DNA from 3 places in the Pedobacter sp. 22226 genome. Region 2 is predicted to be linked to each of the others. Evidence: riboswitches for the same ligand, from Rfam matches in the RefSeq annotation. Region 2 holds a riboswitch; each other region holds the start of a gene.

The links. Region 2 has a riboswitch for cobalamin ahead of ACTJKC_RS23315 (TonB-dependent receptor plug domain-containing protein). Riboswitches for the same ligand answer to the same signal wherever they lie in the genome.
Region 1: linked by a shared signal. The riboswitch ahead of metE (5-methyltetrahydropteroyltriglutamate--homocysteine S-methyltransferase) and the one ahead of ACTJKC_RS23315 (TonB-dependent receptor plug domain-containing protein) in region 2 are both predicted to bind cobalamin.
Region 3: linked by a shared signal. The riboswitch ahead of ACTJKC_RS19570 (TonB-dependent receptor plug domain-containing protein) and the one ahead of ACTJKC_RS23315 (TonB-dependent receptor plug domain-containing protein) in region 2 are both predicted to bind cobalamin.

The regions. Positions count from the first base shown of each region.
Region 1 covers NZ_JBQEPB010000003.1:321,051-327,074, forward strand. Annotated here, with positions in the region: gene ACTJKC_RS08300 (lysostaphin resistance A-like protein) at 1-187, shown strand, start outside; gene ACTJKC_RS08305 (putative signal transducing protein) at 168-374, shown strand; gene ACTJKC_RS08310 (phosphatidate cytidylyltransferase) at 422-1,231, shown strand; gene ACTJKC_RS08315 (class I SAM-dependent methyltransferase) at 1,343-2,011, opposite strand; gene ACTJKC_RS08320 (acyl-CoA thioesterase) at 2,074-2,460, opposite strand; gene metE (5-methyltetrahydropteroyltriglutamate--homocysteine S-methyltransferase) at 2,574-4,907, opposite strand; cobalamin riboswitch at 5,103-5,307, opposite strand; gene ACTJKC_RS08330 (M14 family metallopeptidase) at 5,931-6,024, shown strand, end outside.
Region 2 covers NZ_JBQEPB010000012.1:49,079-55,102, reverse strand. Annotated here, with positions in the region: gene ACTJKC_RS23325 (Crp/Fnr family transcriptional regulator) at 1-135, shown strand, start outside; gene ACTJKC_RS23320 (DUF308 domain-containing protein) at 231-797, opposite strand; cobalamin riboswitch at 1,919-2,111, shown strand; gene ACTJKC_RS23315 (TonB-dependent receptor plug domain-containing protein) at 2,210-4,078, shown strand; gene ACTJKC_RS23310 (DUF6580 family putative transport protein) at 4,119-4,709, shown strand; gene ACTJKC_RS23305 (ABC transporter substrate-binding protein) at 5,313-6,024, shown strand, end outside.
Region 3 covers NZ_JBQEPB010000008.1:355,539-361,562, forward strand. Annotated here, with positions in the region: gene ACTJKC_RS19560 (sigma-54-dependent transcriptional regulator) at 1-11, opposite strand, end outside; gene ACTJKC_RS19565 (serine hydrolase) at 117-1,361, opposite strand; cobalamin riboswitch at 1,445-1,640, shown strand; gene ACTJKC_RS19570 (TonB-dependent receptor plug domain-containing protein) at 1,736-3,772, shown strand; gene ACTJKC_RS19575 (YncE family protein) at 3,769-4,902, shown strand; gene ACTJKC_RS19580 (YncE family protein) at 4,913-6,024, shown strand, end outside.

The DNA.
Region 1 (6,024 bases), on a different contig from region 2:
CCATTTTATAAATAATGCTTATGCAGTTTGTGCAGCATTTTACATGCAAAAACACCACATGCCACTCGATAAAGCAGATGAACCGATCGGTTTTCCTTGGTATGGCTATTTAATTAGTGCAATAATTACCATAGCTTTGTTTAAATTTTTTAAAGATAGCGCAACACGTGAGCGAAAATTGGGTTAAAGTATATACCACCAGCGATGCCTTTGCGGCCGAGGTATTAAAACAGGGATTAACAGAAGCCGGTATCCCGGCGGTAACGATAAATAAACAGCTCTCGGCATATAATATTGGCGAAATAAATGTTTTGGTAAACAAGGTCGATTTTGATAAAGCCATAGAATACATCGTTGAAAATGAAATTGAATAACGTGTTAAACATCGTCCATTTTACATCTCCCATCTTACATTTTTAGCATGAAAACCAGGGCAATAACCGCTTTCTTTTTTACCATAGTAATGCTTGGCTCTATCTTTTTAGGGAGTTATACATTTTCCATATTCTATCTTATTTTAAGTGTTTTATCTTTATTTGAGTTTTATAAACTGATTAAAAATTCTGGGATCAGGCCACACCGAAATATTGGTTTGGTTGCGGGATCTTTAATTTTTTTGATGGCTGCAGGTTTGCATTACTTAAAGTATGATGTGAAATACCTGTTGCTTTGTATTCCTTTGATTTTTTCGGTTTTTATTACGGAACTGTATAAGAAAAACAAAATTCCATTTGCCAATATCTCTTACACCTTTGTTGGTTTTGTTTATGTAACTATTCCTTTCTGTTTTTTTCATGCTTTAGGATTTTTAAAAAACTGGAACGAATATAATTTTCATTTTCCGCTGGCTTTTTTGCTGATGCTTTGGGCAAATGATACGGGTGCCTATCTTTTTGGTGTAAAGTATGGTAAAAGCAAACTGTTTGAACGCCATTCGCCAAAGAAAAGCTGGGAAGGCTTTTTTGGTGGAATGTTTACAAGTGTTTTAGTTGCTTTTGGTTTATCTTTTTTATTTACCGAAAGTCCTGCCTGGGTTTGGGCGGGCATGGCGGTATTAATTGCAAGCTTTGGTACACTAGGCGATCTGGTAGAATCGATGCTTAAACGGAGCCTGGATACGAAAGATAGTGGTGGTTTGTTGCCTGGACATGGCGGTTTGCTGGATCGTTTTGATGGCTTGTTATTGGCTGCACCAGTGGTTTATGCATATTTGTATCTGATTTTGTATTAAGTAACCACAAAGAAATGAGGTTAATATGTATAGTGCAGTCGTGCTGTTAGCGATGCAATCACTATTCTCACTAACCCTCTTTACAAACGAGGACTATACTTTTTATGAAATCTATTCGGCAGAGGCAACAACAATGTGATATTCTCTCTCTATCTGTTCCCCTGTTTTGCTTTTTACCTGTTCGGTTTTGTTAAGGATATTTTTAATTGTAAAGTCAGCATTTTTCAATAATTCTTTTACTTTTTCTACTTCATAAAGGATAAAGCCGTACGGTGTAAAAGGAAGATTTTGCATAAAACTTTTATCGGCAAAGCATAAGGACAAAATACCGTTTGGCTTTAAAGTCCGCTTAATTTCAGAGAGATATGCACCGGGGTTTTCCCAAAAATAAATGGTATTTACAGTAAAAATTTTATTGAACAGACCATTTTCGAACGGTAACTTATTGCCATCGGTTAAAGTGAACTGAACAACTCCATTATCAATAAACTCCTGATTGATTTTCTTAGCTTCTGCAATAATGGTTTCTGAAATATCAGCTCCATAATAGCTCAGCTTTTCTGCTTTTGATAATAATCGGGCAATGTGCATACCATTACCATGACCAATTTCTAAAACGAAATCATTGTTTTGAAGATTCAATGCATCAATAGCCGAGGTCGTCATCCCAATATTACTGGCATGCATCATCTCCCCTGTTTTAATGCCGTGTTCGCCTTCAGGACAGCTTAGCTGCTTGGCAATATTTTTTAAATCTTCTTCCGAATGTTGATGGCTCATAAATCAAATTTAAAGAATTAAACCTGATGATTTTTACCTCGTTTTGCTTAGAGCTTATAAAATTATTTGATTACCTGTACCGGTTTTTTGTTCTCATCGATGGCCACAAAAGTAAAATCACCATGTACGGCCAGCTCCCTTCCTTCGGCATACATCTGCTCGATATAAATTTCTACGTTAACCTTTAAACTGGTATTTCCAACATGGTTAACCTTTCCAATCAGTTCTACAATAGTTCCTGCGGGAATCGGTTTTTTAAAATCGATCCGATCGCTGCTTACCGTTACCATAATCTGACGGCTAAAACGGGTTGCGGTAATAAAGGCAACCTCGTCCATTAAATGCATGGCGGTACCACCAAAAAGCGTATCGTAATGATTGGTTGTATTTGGGAAAACGGCTTTAAAAATGCTGGTTTTAGAGTTTTCTATTCTTTCTTCTAAGGTCATGGGGTAAATATATGAGGAGTAAAAAGCTTTGACAACTTTCTAATCAGAAAGTTGTCAAAGTAAGGATTTGCTTGAAAGAAAACGATTAGCTTTTTTAGCAAAAATGAGGCAAATTAATTTGCCTGAAGATCTGCTGATAGCACGTTTTCTGCTTTACGCATCTCTTTTGCAGCTTCTACCATTTCGATCAATGCTTTTTTGGTTTCGTCCCATCCGCGGGTTTTTAAGCCACAATCAGGGTTTACCCAAAGTTGTTCTGAAGGAATAACGGCTTTTGCTTTTTTAAGTAACTGAACCATTTCTTCCCGCTTTGGCACCCTTGGCGAATGAATATCGTACACACCGGGACCGATTTCGTTTGGATATTTAAAATCGGCAAAAGCATCCAATAGTTCCATCTGCGAACGAGAAGTTTCGATGGTGATCACATCTGCGTCCATATCGGCAATATTCTGAATGATATCGTTAAATTCGGAGTAGCACATGTGCGTATGGATCTGGGTATCGTCTTTCACGCCACTGGCCGAAATTTTAAAGGCTTTAACTGCCCAGTTCAGGTAGTTTTGCCAATCTGCCTTGCGCAAAGGTAAACCCTCTCTAATGGCCGGTTCATCAATCTGGATAATTTTAATACCGGCATTTTCCAGATCACAAACCTCATCACGGATGGCCAATGCAATTTGTGTACAGGTTTCGGAACGTGGCTGATCATTACGCACAAACGACCACTGTAAAATGGTAACCGGGCCGGTTAACATGCCTTTCATGTATTTTGAGGTAAGTGATTGCGCATAAGCCGTCCACTTCACCGTCATAGGTTCAGGGCGCGAAACATCACCAAAAATGATAGGTGGTTTTACACATCGCGAGCCATAGCTTTGTACCCATCCATTTTTAGAAAAAGCGAAACCATCCAGTTGCTCACCGAAATACTCAACCATGTCGTTACGCTCAAACTCTCCATGTACCAGTACATCAAGGTCGATTTCTTCCTGCCATTTTACCGCTTTTTCGGTTTCCTGGGCAATTAAATTATCATATTCTTCAACAGTTAAACTTCCGTTTTTAAGTTTTGCCCGCCAGCTTCTTACTTCTGCCGTTTGCGGAAACGATCCGATAGTGGTTGTAGCGTAATTTGGCAAATTAAGTTCCTGTTGTTTTATTTTTCTGGCCGAAAACGGACTTAAACGTTCAGCGTCCTGCTCTTTTAGTGCTGAAACACGCGCTTTTACAGCAGGATTATGAATGATTTTAGAAACTTTACGGTTACTGATTGCAATTTTATTTTCTTCGAGTTTTTGCAGGGTAGATGCAGGGCTTTCGTTGGTGATCAGTTTTTTTAAGGTAGCTACCTCGGCAATTTTTTGCTTTGCATAAGCCAGCCACTGTTTAATTTCTGCCGACAGGTTTTTCTCGTTGGTTTCGTTGTCTAAATCAACCGGTGAGTGGATTAATGAACAAGATGGTGCAATCCATACTTTAGCCAAGCCTCTTTTTTCTACTGCCTGATTGATGATAGAAAGGGATTTTTCAAAATCATTTTTCCAGATGTTTCTTCCGTCTACCAGACCTAATGAAAGGATGGTGTCCTCTTTTAACGAAGCTAAAACATCATTTAACTGATCTTCTGCACGTACCAGGTCGATATGTAAAACATCTACAGGCAATGACGTTGTTAAAGCTAAATTATTGCCCAAACCTTCGAAATAAGTCGCTAAAACAATCTTTAACCTCGGGAAAGCTTTTCTGATTTCTTTATAAACATGCTCGTAAGCTTTTTTATCTTTTTCGGTTAAATCTAAAGTCAAAAACGGCTCATCAAATTGAACGTATTCTACATCCAGCGCATTTAAACGTGATAAAATCTCGATATAAACCGGAAGCAGATTTTTAATCAGGTCTATCTTTTCAAAGCCAGCTTCTTTTTCCTTACCCAATAAAAGATAGGAAACCGGACCAATTAGAACAGGTTTGGTGGTAATGCCCAATTGTTTAGCCTCGTAAAATTCATCGATAATTTTGGTTGAGAAAAGTTTAAAAGGCTGGTCTTTATAAAACTCCGGCACAATATAATGGTAATTGGTATCAAACCATTTGGTCATTTCCATTGCCACCACATCCAATCCTTCTTTTTGGTAACCCCTTGCCATGGCGAAATAGAGATCAAGCTCTTCGTTCCCTTTTTTCAGGATCACTTCGTTATACCTTTTCGGGATGGCCCCAAAAGTTAAGGAATGATCGAGTACATGATCGTAAAAAGAAAAATCGTTTGATGGAATTACATCAATGCCGGCTTCTTTTTGAAGTTTCCAGTTTTCGTGGCGAATGTTTTTGCCCACCTGAAGTACATTTTTGTACCCCGTTTTATCTGCCCAGTAATTTTCGCAGATTTTCTTTAATTCCCGTTGACTACCTATTCGCGGATAGCCCAGATTTTGCGTTAGCATCTCTTTTAAAGATTAAGTAAATAAATCGTTTAAAAGCCCTCAAGCAATATTTTGTAATACTAGATGTTAAAAATTAAAAGGAAAGGTTATGGCACAGCCTGCCTACTCATCAGCCAAAAGCTTAAAGCAAGCCTATAAAATTTTAATTTTATCGTGTACAATCAGACCTGACCAATTACTTTATAACGCGAAAGTACCGTCAATTCAATATAGGCAGGTCTCCTGACTTATTCCCGATCTTATCGCCTTCCCATACCGAACGGCACAGTGGCATGAATGATAAGACCGTTGTCTTTTTAGTAAAAGACAGAATTTACAGTTGCGCGACAGCTCGTGATTTGCACACGATTCCCTATTAATCCCGGGTGTAATTCCGGGAACCTGTATCGGTTGATGAAAAATAAAGTTAAGAACTTACATCAACGCAAATGTATGGATTAGGATTTAAAGATTAAGGTATTTTTGTAAGCATTGATTTTACCGCCTTTATACAAATGCTCCTTAGTTAGAGATCATGTGGACGTATTATAGTAAATATTTTTCCGCTCTATGCCGCGGAGGCATGGTACTTTAGATCGCCAAAGTACTCAAAGCGCTTCGTCAATCCAACAAAGAGCCTCCACACGACTTCTCCCTCATCAAAAAAACAACGGCACTTTGTTTTGTTAGTTGGATGCTAATTGAATGTTTTTGCAGATCTGAACACAAAACCACTGCGTTAAGGTTTGGTTGTGCTAATGGGTTCTGTCCTGCATCTGTTTTTTGATTTCCCGCTCTTGGGATTGACGACGTTCTTCGGTATAACCTGTTCGTTTTTTCAAAGTAAGCCAGCATAGTGCCTTAAAATATTTCAACGACGCGTTACATAATAAATTAGATGAACTGGCATAAACACCTATATCTATGTACATCTTTTTTATCTGTGGTTAATAATGTTTATGGAATCACTTGTAACAAATTTACAGCAAGCTGTTTTTGGATCAGATTCTCTATTATATTTGATTACCAACTAAACTCCTTATTATGATAAAAAACTACTTTAAAGGGCTCTGCATTGCTTTTTTAATGGTAAATAGTGATGCAGTGCCGGCGCAGGAGGTACCCACGCCAAAATCTC
Region 2 (6,024 bases):
CACGAACAAAGGTTCCTGAGGTTGCTCGAAGAACATCCCAATATCGTAGAACGGATTCCTGCTTACCACATTTCTTCATTCTTAGGCATCACCAATCCATCATTAAGCCGCATCAGGAAACGGATTAAAAGGTAAACAGCTGCAATGTAAGCCGGGGAGAAGTCTTTGAACCTCGCCCATATAAAATTTATATGATTTCTCCATTCCGCAAGCAGTATTCAATCTGGTTATTACGCCTCAGCTTTAATGGTTTTCGATAACCTGAAAGCCGTAAGCAGGAAATAAAAGGCACCGAAAGCTGCGTAACCCGCCAATGTGGTTATGCCCTGGTTTGGTTGATGCGCCATGGCTATAAAAGCGCCGCCAGCCAGCATGGATTGTGCACCGCTGATCATCATCGGCCATTGTCCGCCAAATTGTTTACGCCTGCGCAACCCCAAAATCAACTGGATTAATCCCGTTAATATGGCCCATACACCAAATACAATTAATGCTTCGGGAATGCCCTTTTGCAGGGCCAGTGTTACCCCTGCAGTTGTTGCAATACTGATTAAAGCATTAACATATTGTGGTGTTTTATTGGCAGCAGGTGGATTTGCCTGAATATCAAAATAGGTGGCAAGGGCATCCCATGCCGGGTAAATGATAAATAAAACAGTTGCGATGCCGGTATTGGTTTTGGCCAGAGCGCTTACCAATACTACCCAAAGGATAGAAAAGCCTGCACGTATAAAATATAATCGTTGTAATGAACGGGCCGTTTGCATGGTTTGGCCGGGTTGATTTGTAGTTGTCATGATGTATTGCTTTTAATTTCTGAATCAAAGATCATATTTATTGCCTTGCCGAATTTTCACTTAAGTTAAAAAGCAAAAAATCTCTGTATTAACCTGTGCATCTGTGGCTAAAATTAAGATAAACTGATCATTTTGGAGCGCAGTTACAGTGCTGGTCGGTACCGGTAGTCCCGCTTTCCTTCCTGCCCCGATGAAAAATCGGGGGCATCCATCCAATCGGGGCTGTGAACTATGGTTTGTGCATTAAAGAAAAACATTAATTCGAAAATTTCCTGTGTTAATCTGTGGCTAAATATTAAGTAGTTAAAAAGCAAAAAATGTCCGTGTTAACCTGTGCATCTGTGGCTAAAATTAAGATAAACTGATCATTTTGGAGCGCAGTTACAGTGCTGGTCGGTACCGGTAGTCCCGCTTTCCTTCCTGCCCCGATGAAAAATCGGGGGCATCCATCCAATCGGGGCTGTGAACTATGGTTTGTGCATTAAAGAAAAACATTAATTCGAAAATTTCCTGTTAATTTGTGCATCTGTGGCTAAATATTAGGTAGTTAAAAAGCAAAAAAATGTCCGTGTTAACCTGTGCATCTGTGGCTAAAATCAAGATAAACTGATCATTTTGGAGTGCAGTTACAGTGCTGGTCGGTACCGGTAGTCCCGCTTTCCTTACTGCCCCGATGAAAAATCGGGGGCATCCATCCAATCGGGGCTAAGAACTATGGTTTGTGTCATTAAAAGCGACCGTTGTAAATAAACCTGATAGAGCAGGTTAGCCCGGACACCGATTCTTCATCGGGGGAGGACTAACAGCGATAGCAGGGCTGCTACCCCCCATAAAACACTGACATTCGTTTCCAAAAAATAATGCTATAACTATACCTTTTAAAAAATGCACCACTGTTAAATGCGGTAGCTTATATAAAATCTCCGTGTTCATCCGTGCATCTGTGGCTGAAAAAATTAAATAGTTTGATAGGTAAAACGTCTTAATGAAAACTGTACATACATTAATAAAAAATCTGGTGCTTTAATAATTCATTATCCAGGTTAAGAAATAATAGTATATTACAATACCTTAATTGTCTTTCAATTCCATCTTCGCTCATTGTTTTCCGCTCTTTTTACTACCTTTGCGCTGCTTTTGGTTCCCGATGTAAGATCTGGATTAAAAGGGAATACAGTGTAAATCTGTAACTGTCCCGCAGCTGTAAGCTCTGTAACGTTTTTCTATTCATAAGTCACTGCCCAATTAACTACTGGGCGGGAAGACAGAAAACCGGGAGTAAGTCAGAAGACCTGCCTTTAGCGTTTAATTTCATAGCTTTCGGGGATTGAAGCTAGGATTGAGATATTAACGTTGTTCGTATTTTCATTTCCTTTTCTAATCTGTTGGCTGTGGGCAAAACTCACAATCAAATGAACAAAAAAAGTATGCTAACTGTAGCAGGGCTTGGGCTCGCACAGTTAATGATTAGCCAGCTGGCTAATGCTCAAAACCAGGACAGTTTACAACTGAAAGATGTTGTAATTTCTGCAACTAAAAACGATCAGAAACAATCGCAAACCGGTAAAGTGGTTACCATCATCAGTCGCGAAGTATTGGAGCGCAGTAATGGTAAATCATTGCCAGAACTGATCAGTGAGCAGGCGGGAATTATTGTTGCAGGATCGAGCAGTAACCCGGGTTTAAACAAATCGGTATTTTTCAGGGGTGCCGGAAGTGCCTACGCAGTGGTTTTAATTGATGGCATTGTGCAAAACGATCCATCAGGGAACGGAGGTGCGTTTGATTTAAGGTTGATTTCTATCGATCAGATTGACCATATCGAAATTTTAAGGGGCGGTCAGTCTACCATTTACGGTTCTGATGCCGTTGCAGGGGTAATCAATATCATCACCAAGAAAGGCGGGCCTAAAGGCAATACCATTTATGGTGTGGCCAGTGCAGGCAGTTACGAAACTTACAAAGGAACCATTGGCTTAAATGGCGGAGTTGAAGGTTTTTCGTATAACATTAACTATACCCATGCCAAAACCGATGGAATTTCTGAAGCAGCAACGCCGGTTGGCAGCACAGCCACATTTGATAAAGATGGCTTTAAAACGGACGCCTTAAATGCGAATTTCGGGATCAAACTGGATAATCATTTCTCTGTAAATCCGTTTGTACGTTACTATTATGGTAATTATAAATTCGATGGGGGTGCCTTTACTGATGCAAACAATTATTCGATTTTGAAAAACTTTGCTGCGGGTACCAATGCCAGATACGAATTTGCCACCGGTAAAGTAACCTTAAATTACAGTTTCGAAAATACAAGAAACGATGCGCACAGCCAGTATCCAAGTATTAACGAAGGCCGCGTATCCTTACTGGATTTATTTTACAACCAGAAATTAGGTAACAAGCTCGATTTATTAGTGGGTATCGATAACCGTGTAATGAAATTATCATCTGCAACAAACAAACCGGAAACCAACATTTTCGCGGCCTACGGATCATTATTTTTACACGATTTAAGCATCTTTAACCTCGAAGTTGGCGGACGTTACAATAAACACGAACAATATGGCGAAAACTATACTTACTCAGTTACCCCAAGCATCAATATCATTAAAGAAATAAAATTATTCGGAACGGTTTCAACAGCATTTAAAGTTCCTACGCTAAACATGCTTTTTGGTCAGTTTGGTGCCAACCTCGGTTTAAAACCTGAGAAATCTCAGAATTACGAAGCAGGTGTAAACTTTAGCTTTGCTGATGATAAATTTAGTTTACGCATTGCGGGTTATAAACGCGATTTAACTGATGCCATTCTTTATGCTTATCCTAACGGATATATTAACCAGGTGAGTCAGAAAACCAAAGGTTTCGAAGTTGAGCCGGCGGTAAAATTCAGCGTGTTTAACATTAATGGATACTATGCTTATGTAGAAGGTAATGAGTTCAACTTTGTTGATAATGCTGTAGCCGACTATCTTTTCCGCAGACCAAAACATACTTTCGGCATCACTGCAGGTGCACAGGCTACCCGCAATTTATATGTGAGTGCCAATTTCCGTTATTTTGGCAAACGTACCGATGGTAATTTTACCACCTACACGGTTGATAACTTACCTGCTTATAAATTGTTAAATGCTTATGCAGAATATGCTTTAGCTAAGAAACGCGTAAAGCTGTTTTTCGATGCTAAGAACATCCTTAATGAAAAATACAATGAGATTATTGGGTACAATAGCTTAGGTTTCAACTTTAATACCGGTGTAATTTTTAATATACACTAATAAAATTTAACTTTGCAGTATAAATAATAACCAAAATAAAATGTCTCATTTAAAATTTAATCCACGCACTTTAATTTTGTTGCTGATGATTCTGGCCATAACGGCTTTCCGTTTGCTGGTTACCTTCAACTCTGATGAATTAAAGTTTGCCAATTTCTCATCAATAGGAGCAGTAGCTTTATTTGGTGGTGCATATTTTAAAGATCATCTTAAAGCTTTTGCCTTTCCGATATTGAGCTTGTTTTTAAGCGATTTTATTTTATCAATCACCATTTTCAGTAAATACAGCAGCGGTTTTTTATATGAAGGCTGGTACTGGACTTATATTGCCTTTGCATTAATGGTATTAGTAGGCAGGGTATTGCTTAAAAAAGTAAACGTGGTGAATTTATTGGCTTCAACACTGGCAATTGTTTTAATCCACTGGATTGTGAGCGACATCGGTGTTTGGTTTAAAAATCCGGCCTATACGCAAGATTTAGCTGGTTTTTGGGCATGTTTGGTAAAAGCAATTCCATTCGAGATCAGATTTTTAGAAGGAACCGTAATTTACGGCGCATTGCTTTTCGGCGCTTTCGAAATTTTAAAAGCGAAATACCCGGTATTAAAACTGCAAACACAGAAATTATAGTTATTATCCCTAGCTTGGTAAGCACCAATTGAACAAAAATAAATAGAAATCCTCTTTTGATTAAATTCAGAAGGGGATTTTTTAGATATTATTTTTAGAAATATTTTTTGGCATCATGCTAAACCTGCTTCAACAACCCACAATCTTTACCGAAGAACGCCGTCAATCCCAAGGGCCGGGAAAATCAAAAAAACAGATGTATTTCAGGCAAACTGGCAGTTCCAAACCTAAAACGCAGTGGTTTTGTGTTCATAAACGATGATTTAATTTCAAAAACAAAATATTGAACACAAAACAAAGTGCCGCTGTTTTTTTGATGTGTATGGGATTGAGTAAAAGGCCCCTTGCTGGATTGACTAAGCATTTATTCAGTTTTCTTTATAGTTTCATAGGCCTGAATGAGCTCCGCTAAAGCTTCAGGTTTGCATACTTTTGATGCATCAAAAGTTTGATGCCCCGCGGCATAGAGCGGTAAAAGAATTCGAATTACCTTGGCAGCATACCAACCCGAATAAAAATTAACAAGAAATCCTCTTTTGATTAAATTCAGAAGGGGATTTTTTTTATCTTCGATAGCTAATTACCTTTTACATCTTCCATCAAATGAAAGTCGTTTCCTTTTTACCAGCCGCAACTAAAATGATCTACGATATGGGCCTGCAGGAGTACCTGCATGGTGTAACCTTCGAATGCCCTAAAGAAGCTGCCAATCAGCCAAAGGTTGTTCGTTGCATATTAGAGGGTAAAAACTATTCCAGTATCGAAATCGACCGGATATTCTCAGCTTCCAAAGCACAGGGCAAAAGTTTGTACTGGGTGGATGATGCACTTCTGGAAAGCATTTCGCCCGATGTCGTTTTCACACAGGATATCTGCGAGGTTTGTAATATCGACACCGTTTGCACCGAAACTGCCGTAATGAAGCTGAGCAAACAACCAACTTTGGTTCCTTTGTCGCCCAATAACCTTCAGGATGTTTTTGAATGTGCCATCACCATTGCCAAAGCTTTAGGCAAAGAAGAAGTAGCTTTAAATTATCTGGCTGGCTTACAAAAGAAAACCGATTATATTTTAGATCAGTTGAGGGCAAACCGTGCACCTTTAAAACGCATCATGCTGATGGAATGGATCGAACCCATTTATAACTGTGGCCATTGGATTCCCTTTCAGATTGCTGCTGCAGGTGGCGTAGATATGTTGTCTAATCCTGCCGGAGATTCAGTTGTTACCCAATGGGATAAAATCTTGAAATACAATCCCCAAGTTTTAGTAATTGCACCTTGTGGATTCGACAAGGACAGAAGCATGGAAGAAA
Region 3 (6,024 bases), on a different contig from region 2:
AGTTTAGCCATTAGAGATGTATTCTTTTATTTCAGATGCGAATATATTATTTTTTAATTAATGTATAGTTTTTTATACAATTTATAGGCTATAAACCATTAAGTAGGAGAAAGGTTTTAATGATTATAATCGATTTTGAATTTACTCAGATCTGGTTTGTACTTTTTGTTTCTTTTTAATTCCAGATCATGAATCGTTCTGCCCAGGTTTTTCATAAAAGGGAAACAAACCGTATCATATTCGTATTTATTATCATTGAAAATACCGTCTTCATTGCTTTGTACCACTGCTGTGAGAAAATATTCAATTCCATTTTTAAAATCAACGAAATAGGAGTTGTCGATGATGTAACCATAACTGTCGCCATATTTATTAAAAATCCTGATATCTGGATCTGGCGTTTCCTGCTCACGACCATAATAAAGCATTTTTGCATAAGTAGCCCAAAACGCTTTCGGATCGTATTTAGGAAAATCGCTTTCCGTTGGATACTTGCTCATGTAGGTGTAAATTAACTTATAATCTTCCGGAGTCAGGTTAAATCTTTCTTTAACCGGGAAAACTTCCGGAAAAATCAGTTTCTGCATCAGTTTTTGCTGATCGTTAATGGCAAAAGCATTTTTTCCGGCCAAACTGAAAGGTTTGTTTACAAGTTTATCGGTGCTGTCCAGATAACCTTTGCCCATCACCAGATTGGTTAACTGCAGCTCATATTCCTTTGGATCATACTGAGCGGCTTGATCATACACCAATTTATCGCCGTTATAAAATTTAACCGGATTGGTATTTCTGGCTGATTCGCCGGCATCGCCAATGGCCAAACGGTTTAAAATCCGGCTGTCATTCAATCCGTTTGCTTTTAGCTTTTCGTTAATTTCGGCACGACCGATAAATTCGAATAAACGGTTAAAGGCATCATTATCGCTGGTAAGCAGGATTTTTTTGATATAATGCTCAATAGAAGGGTGGCCGCTTTCTGCACTGGTATCTTTTAAAACTTTAGTTTGTCCTTTATAGGCACTATCGGTAATCATGATGCTTTTGGTAGTTAGTCCTGTACTTTTTAAACGATTTACCTTTTCCAATGCAAAAATTACGGCGGCAAGTTTAACCGTACTTGCAGGGTAAAAATAATGGTGCGGATCTAAATTATAACTGAAGGTTTTAAACGCCGGTTTATTCTTTGCATCGCGGTTTACCTGAGTATAAAGGATTTGTACCTGGTTATGATCGGGATGGTTGAGTATGGCCGAAAAAAGTTCGGGCTTACTCTCCAGTAATTTCTTTAAGAAGACGGTATCAGTTTGTGCCATAACAGACAGGCTAATGAACGATAATATAACAGTTAAAATCCTTTTCATGGTTGAAAATTTGATTCCTAATTTAGCTTTTTCTGTTAGAAAGACTGTTTTCCATCATCCATTTTACATGTTGCTTAATTTTATTACCTTTGCAGCGCTTTTGGTTTCCGGCTTTACACCCGGAATTAAAAGGGAATACAGTGTAAATCTGTAACTGTCCCGCAGCTGTAAGCTCCTTAACGGATTTCCAATCAATCTGCCACTGTTCCGATTTGTCGGGATGGGAAGGCCGGAAACCCGGGAGTAAGTCAGAAGACCTGCCTTAGCATTATATTTCATAGCTTTCGGGGATTGAAGCTAAGGGGTGATGTACTTACGTAATCGTATTTCATTTCTTTTCCATCTGTTGGCTGTGGGTTAAACTCACAATCAAAATGACACAAAAACATTCTGCCTATGCGGGCACAATGCGGTTTTTTATATATTCTTCTATTCTGTGGACAGGATTTTTATTGCCCTTAAATACCTGGGCGCAAACAGACAGCACGAAGAAAAGCACGCAGCTTAAGGAAATCCGGATCAGGGAATATCGGTTAACTGAGCAGAGTAAATCGCCTACACCGCTTCAGATATTATCAGGAGAAGACCTTAAAAGGATGAACAGTCTTTCGGTTGCCGATGCCCTCCGTTATTTTTCTGGCTTGCAGTTAAAAGATTATGGTGGCATTGGGGGACTAAAAACCGTTAATGTACGCAGTTTAGGTACCAACCATACTGCTGTTTTTTTGGATGGGATTCAGGTTGGAAATGCACAAAATGGCCAGGTAGATTTAGGTAAGTTCTCATTAAACAACCTTGAAGAAATCTCCTTATACAGTGGACAAAAGCCTGAATTACTTCTGCCCGCCAGGGCTTACGCCTCTGCCAGCAGCATCTACTTAAAAACCAGGGTGCCTGAATTTGAAAAAAATCAGCATGAACAATTAGAATTGGGCTTAAAAGGCGGATCTTTTGGTCTCATTAATCCAACCTTGGTTTATCAGTATAAGGTTAATGATCGCTTAAACGCCAGTATCAATACCGAATATATATATGCCAATGGAAAATACAAATTCAGATCGACTAATGGCGTGTACGATACCACTGCGGTAAGAAATAATGCCGATGTAGAACGCTTTCGCTTGCAGGCAGCACTTTTTGGTAAATTTAAAAATGGAAAATGGCAGGCACAGGCTTACTCTTTTTTATCAGAGAGGGGCCTGCCGGGTGCAATTGTATCCAACAGGTTCGATTTTACACAAAGAATCTGGGACCGTGATTTTTTTGTTCAGGGAGGTGTAGAAAAGCAACTTTCGGCTAAACTAAGCATTCTTGTTAATGGAAAATACAGTTATGCTTATCAGCGTTATCTTGATCCTGATTTTGTAACCACTACAGGCCTTTTAGATAACCGTTTTAAAGAACAGGAAGCTTACTTTTCCATTTCCGGCAAATATAAAATCAATTCGATATGGGAGGCTGCTTATGCATCCGATTATACTTATCAGACATTGGATGCCAATATTTACAGGTTTGCTTATCCCACCAGAAATACCTTTTTAAATGTTTTAAGTTCGTCGTTAACACTAAATCAGCTTAATGTAAGGGCGAGTGTATTAAGCACTACTGTAACCGACCGGGTAAAAGTTTATTCTTCAGCAGGTGATAAACAGGTTTTTAGTCCAACGGTAATGCTTTCATGGAAACTGCTCAAGGATAAGGACATCAGAATCCGCGCTTTTTACAAAGGCATTTTCCGGATGCCAACGTTTAACGACCTTTACTATACTTTCATCGGTAATACTTTATTAAGACCTGAATACGCCAAGCAATATGATGTTGGCGTAACCTATTTCAAAAACTTTAAAAACCAGAAATTTAATTTTATCGATATTCAATCTGATGTTTATTATAACCGCGTAAAAGACAAAATCGTAGCACAACCAGGCGCAAACTTATACCGCTGGATTATGTACAACATTGGTCTGGTGGATATCCGTGGTTTAGAAATTAACGCAAAAACTGCATTTGAGCCTTTTACCGATCTGATGGTAAATCTTGCCATTAATTATACCTATCAAAGAGCGGTAGATATTACTTCAAAATCTGAAGATCAATATCAAGACCAGATTCCTTACATACCACAAAACAGCGGTTCTTTTTTAACGAGGCTTGATTATCACCAGTGGCGGGCAAACTATAGTTTCATTTACACCGGGTTTCGTTATAACCAAAAAGCAAATATTATAGAAAACTATATGGAACCATGGTACACCCATGATGCTGCAATTGGTTATGAATTTAAACTGAAAAAGGGAAGCTTAAACATTAATGGCGAAGTAAATAACCTGCTTAATCAGCAATTTGATATCATTCCGAATTTCCCTATGCCCGGCAGAAACTACAGGTTAACCTTAAATTATAAGTTATGAGGCAGCTAAAATTTTCGATATGCATTTTGGCTTTTCTGGCGGCAACTACCACTTGCTGCAGGAAAGACCCGAAGCCTTTGCCATCTGAAATTACCAGGGTTGAGCCAGAGCCAACATCAGCCATTAAAGGTTTCTACCTGGTTAACGAAGGCAATATGAACATGAATAAAGCCTCGTTAGATTACCTTGATCTGGTAAATGGCATTTACACCCGCAACCTGTACAACCAGGTAAATCCTGAAGTTACCAAAGGTTTAGGCGATGTGGGCAATGATATTGGCCGTTATGGCAGCAAGCTTTACGTGGTGGTTAACGTTTCCAATAAAGTAGAAGTTTTAGATGTGAAGACCGGTAAAAAAATCGGTCAGATCAACATCACCAATTGCCGGTACGTAACCTTTAATAACGGAAAAGCTTATGTAAGTGCTTATTTAGGCAAAGTTGGCGATCCTAAAGCGCCAAATGGTATTGTAGCCGAAATAGACACAACGGCTTTAAAGGTAAACCGCACTGTTGAGGTGGGCAGGCAGCCGGAAGAGATGGCCATTATTGGTGACAAATTATATGTGGCCAATTCTGGTGGTTATAGTCCGCCTGATTATGAGCATACCGTTTCCGTGATCGATTTGCCTGGTTTTAAAGAAATTAAACGGATTGAAGTTGCCATTAACCTTCACCGGATTAAAGCCGATCGCTATGGCGATTTGTATATTACTTCGCGTGGTGATTATTATACTATCCCTTCAAGACTTTTTGTAATTGATACCCAAACCGACCAGATTAAAAAGGTATTTAACATTGCTGCAAGCAATTTGGCCATAGATGATGATTATGCTTACATCTACGCCACCGAATGGAATTATATCGAACAGAAAAATACCATTACTTATTCGATGATTAATGTAAAAGATGAAACATTGACGGACCGCAAATTTATTATGGATGGTACCGAAAAGAATATTAAAATCCCATATGGCATTGCAGTTAACCCCAACAGTAAAGATGTATATGTAACCGATGCCAAAGATTACGTTACGCCCGGCAAATTACACTGTTACAGTCCGGAAGGCCGCTTGAAATGGTCGGTTACCACGGGCGATATTCCTGCTCACATTGCATTTACAAACTAAATCTAATAATATGAGAAATCTCTACAAAAACAACATTTTATTTTTGGCTGCCGCCATGGTGGTTTTTGTTTCATCCTGCAAAAAGGAAAGCATTGAAATAGCCGAAAAAACACAGGTAATATCAGATACCAAAGGTATTTACATGCTTTGCGAAGGTTTAATGGGCAATGGCAACAGCTCTATATCGTATTACGATGTTGCTACAAAAACAACTGTTGCCGATTATTACAAACAGGTAAACAATGTAGCACTCGGAGAAACTGCAAACGATTTGCAGCAGTACGGCAGCAAAATGTACTGTGTAGTAGCAGGTATTCAGGGCAGCAGACAATCTTTTCTGGATATTATCGACATCAAAACCTGTAAATCGTTAAAAAGGATTTCATTCAATTCGGCCACCGATGGGTATATCCCAAGGTTTGTAGCTTTTTATAAAGATAAAGCCTATGTTTCGCGTTACGATGGAAGAGTAAGCCGGATTGACACCGCATCAATGGCTATTGATGGAGAAATTATGTTATCAGAAGGTTTAGAGCAACTTGCTGTAGCCAATGGAAAGCTTTATGTGTGCAATTCATCACATCCGTATTACCAGAACGGTGCAAAAAACAAAGTATCAGTAATCGACCTGGCCACCTTTACCAAAACAAAAGATATTACCGTAAACAATAATCCGGTTAGGATACAGGCAGCTGATAATGGTGATTTATTTGTGGTGTGCTGGAATGATTATATTATTAACAACAACCCATCGTTAGACCGGATTAGCAGTACCACTGATACCAAAACCGCCTCTTATAATTACGACCTGGGCGCCATTGCCATTAACGGCTCTTCGGCGTATGTATCTAAAGATATTTACAGCAATCCCGATATCAAAGCTTTAAATACAGTTAGTGGAGCACTTGGTTCAAGTTTAATTACCGATGGACACTCGATAAACATTATTTATGGCTTAACAATAAATCCATTTGGTAAAGATGTAATAGTTGCAGATGCCAACAGTTATAACGGTACTGCAGGCACAGCCTATTGTGTAGGGACAGATGGTAAAGTGAAATTCAGTTTTGCAACCGGTGTGTTGCCTCAGCATGCCGTATTCAACTACTCTTATAAATACGA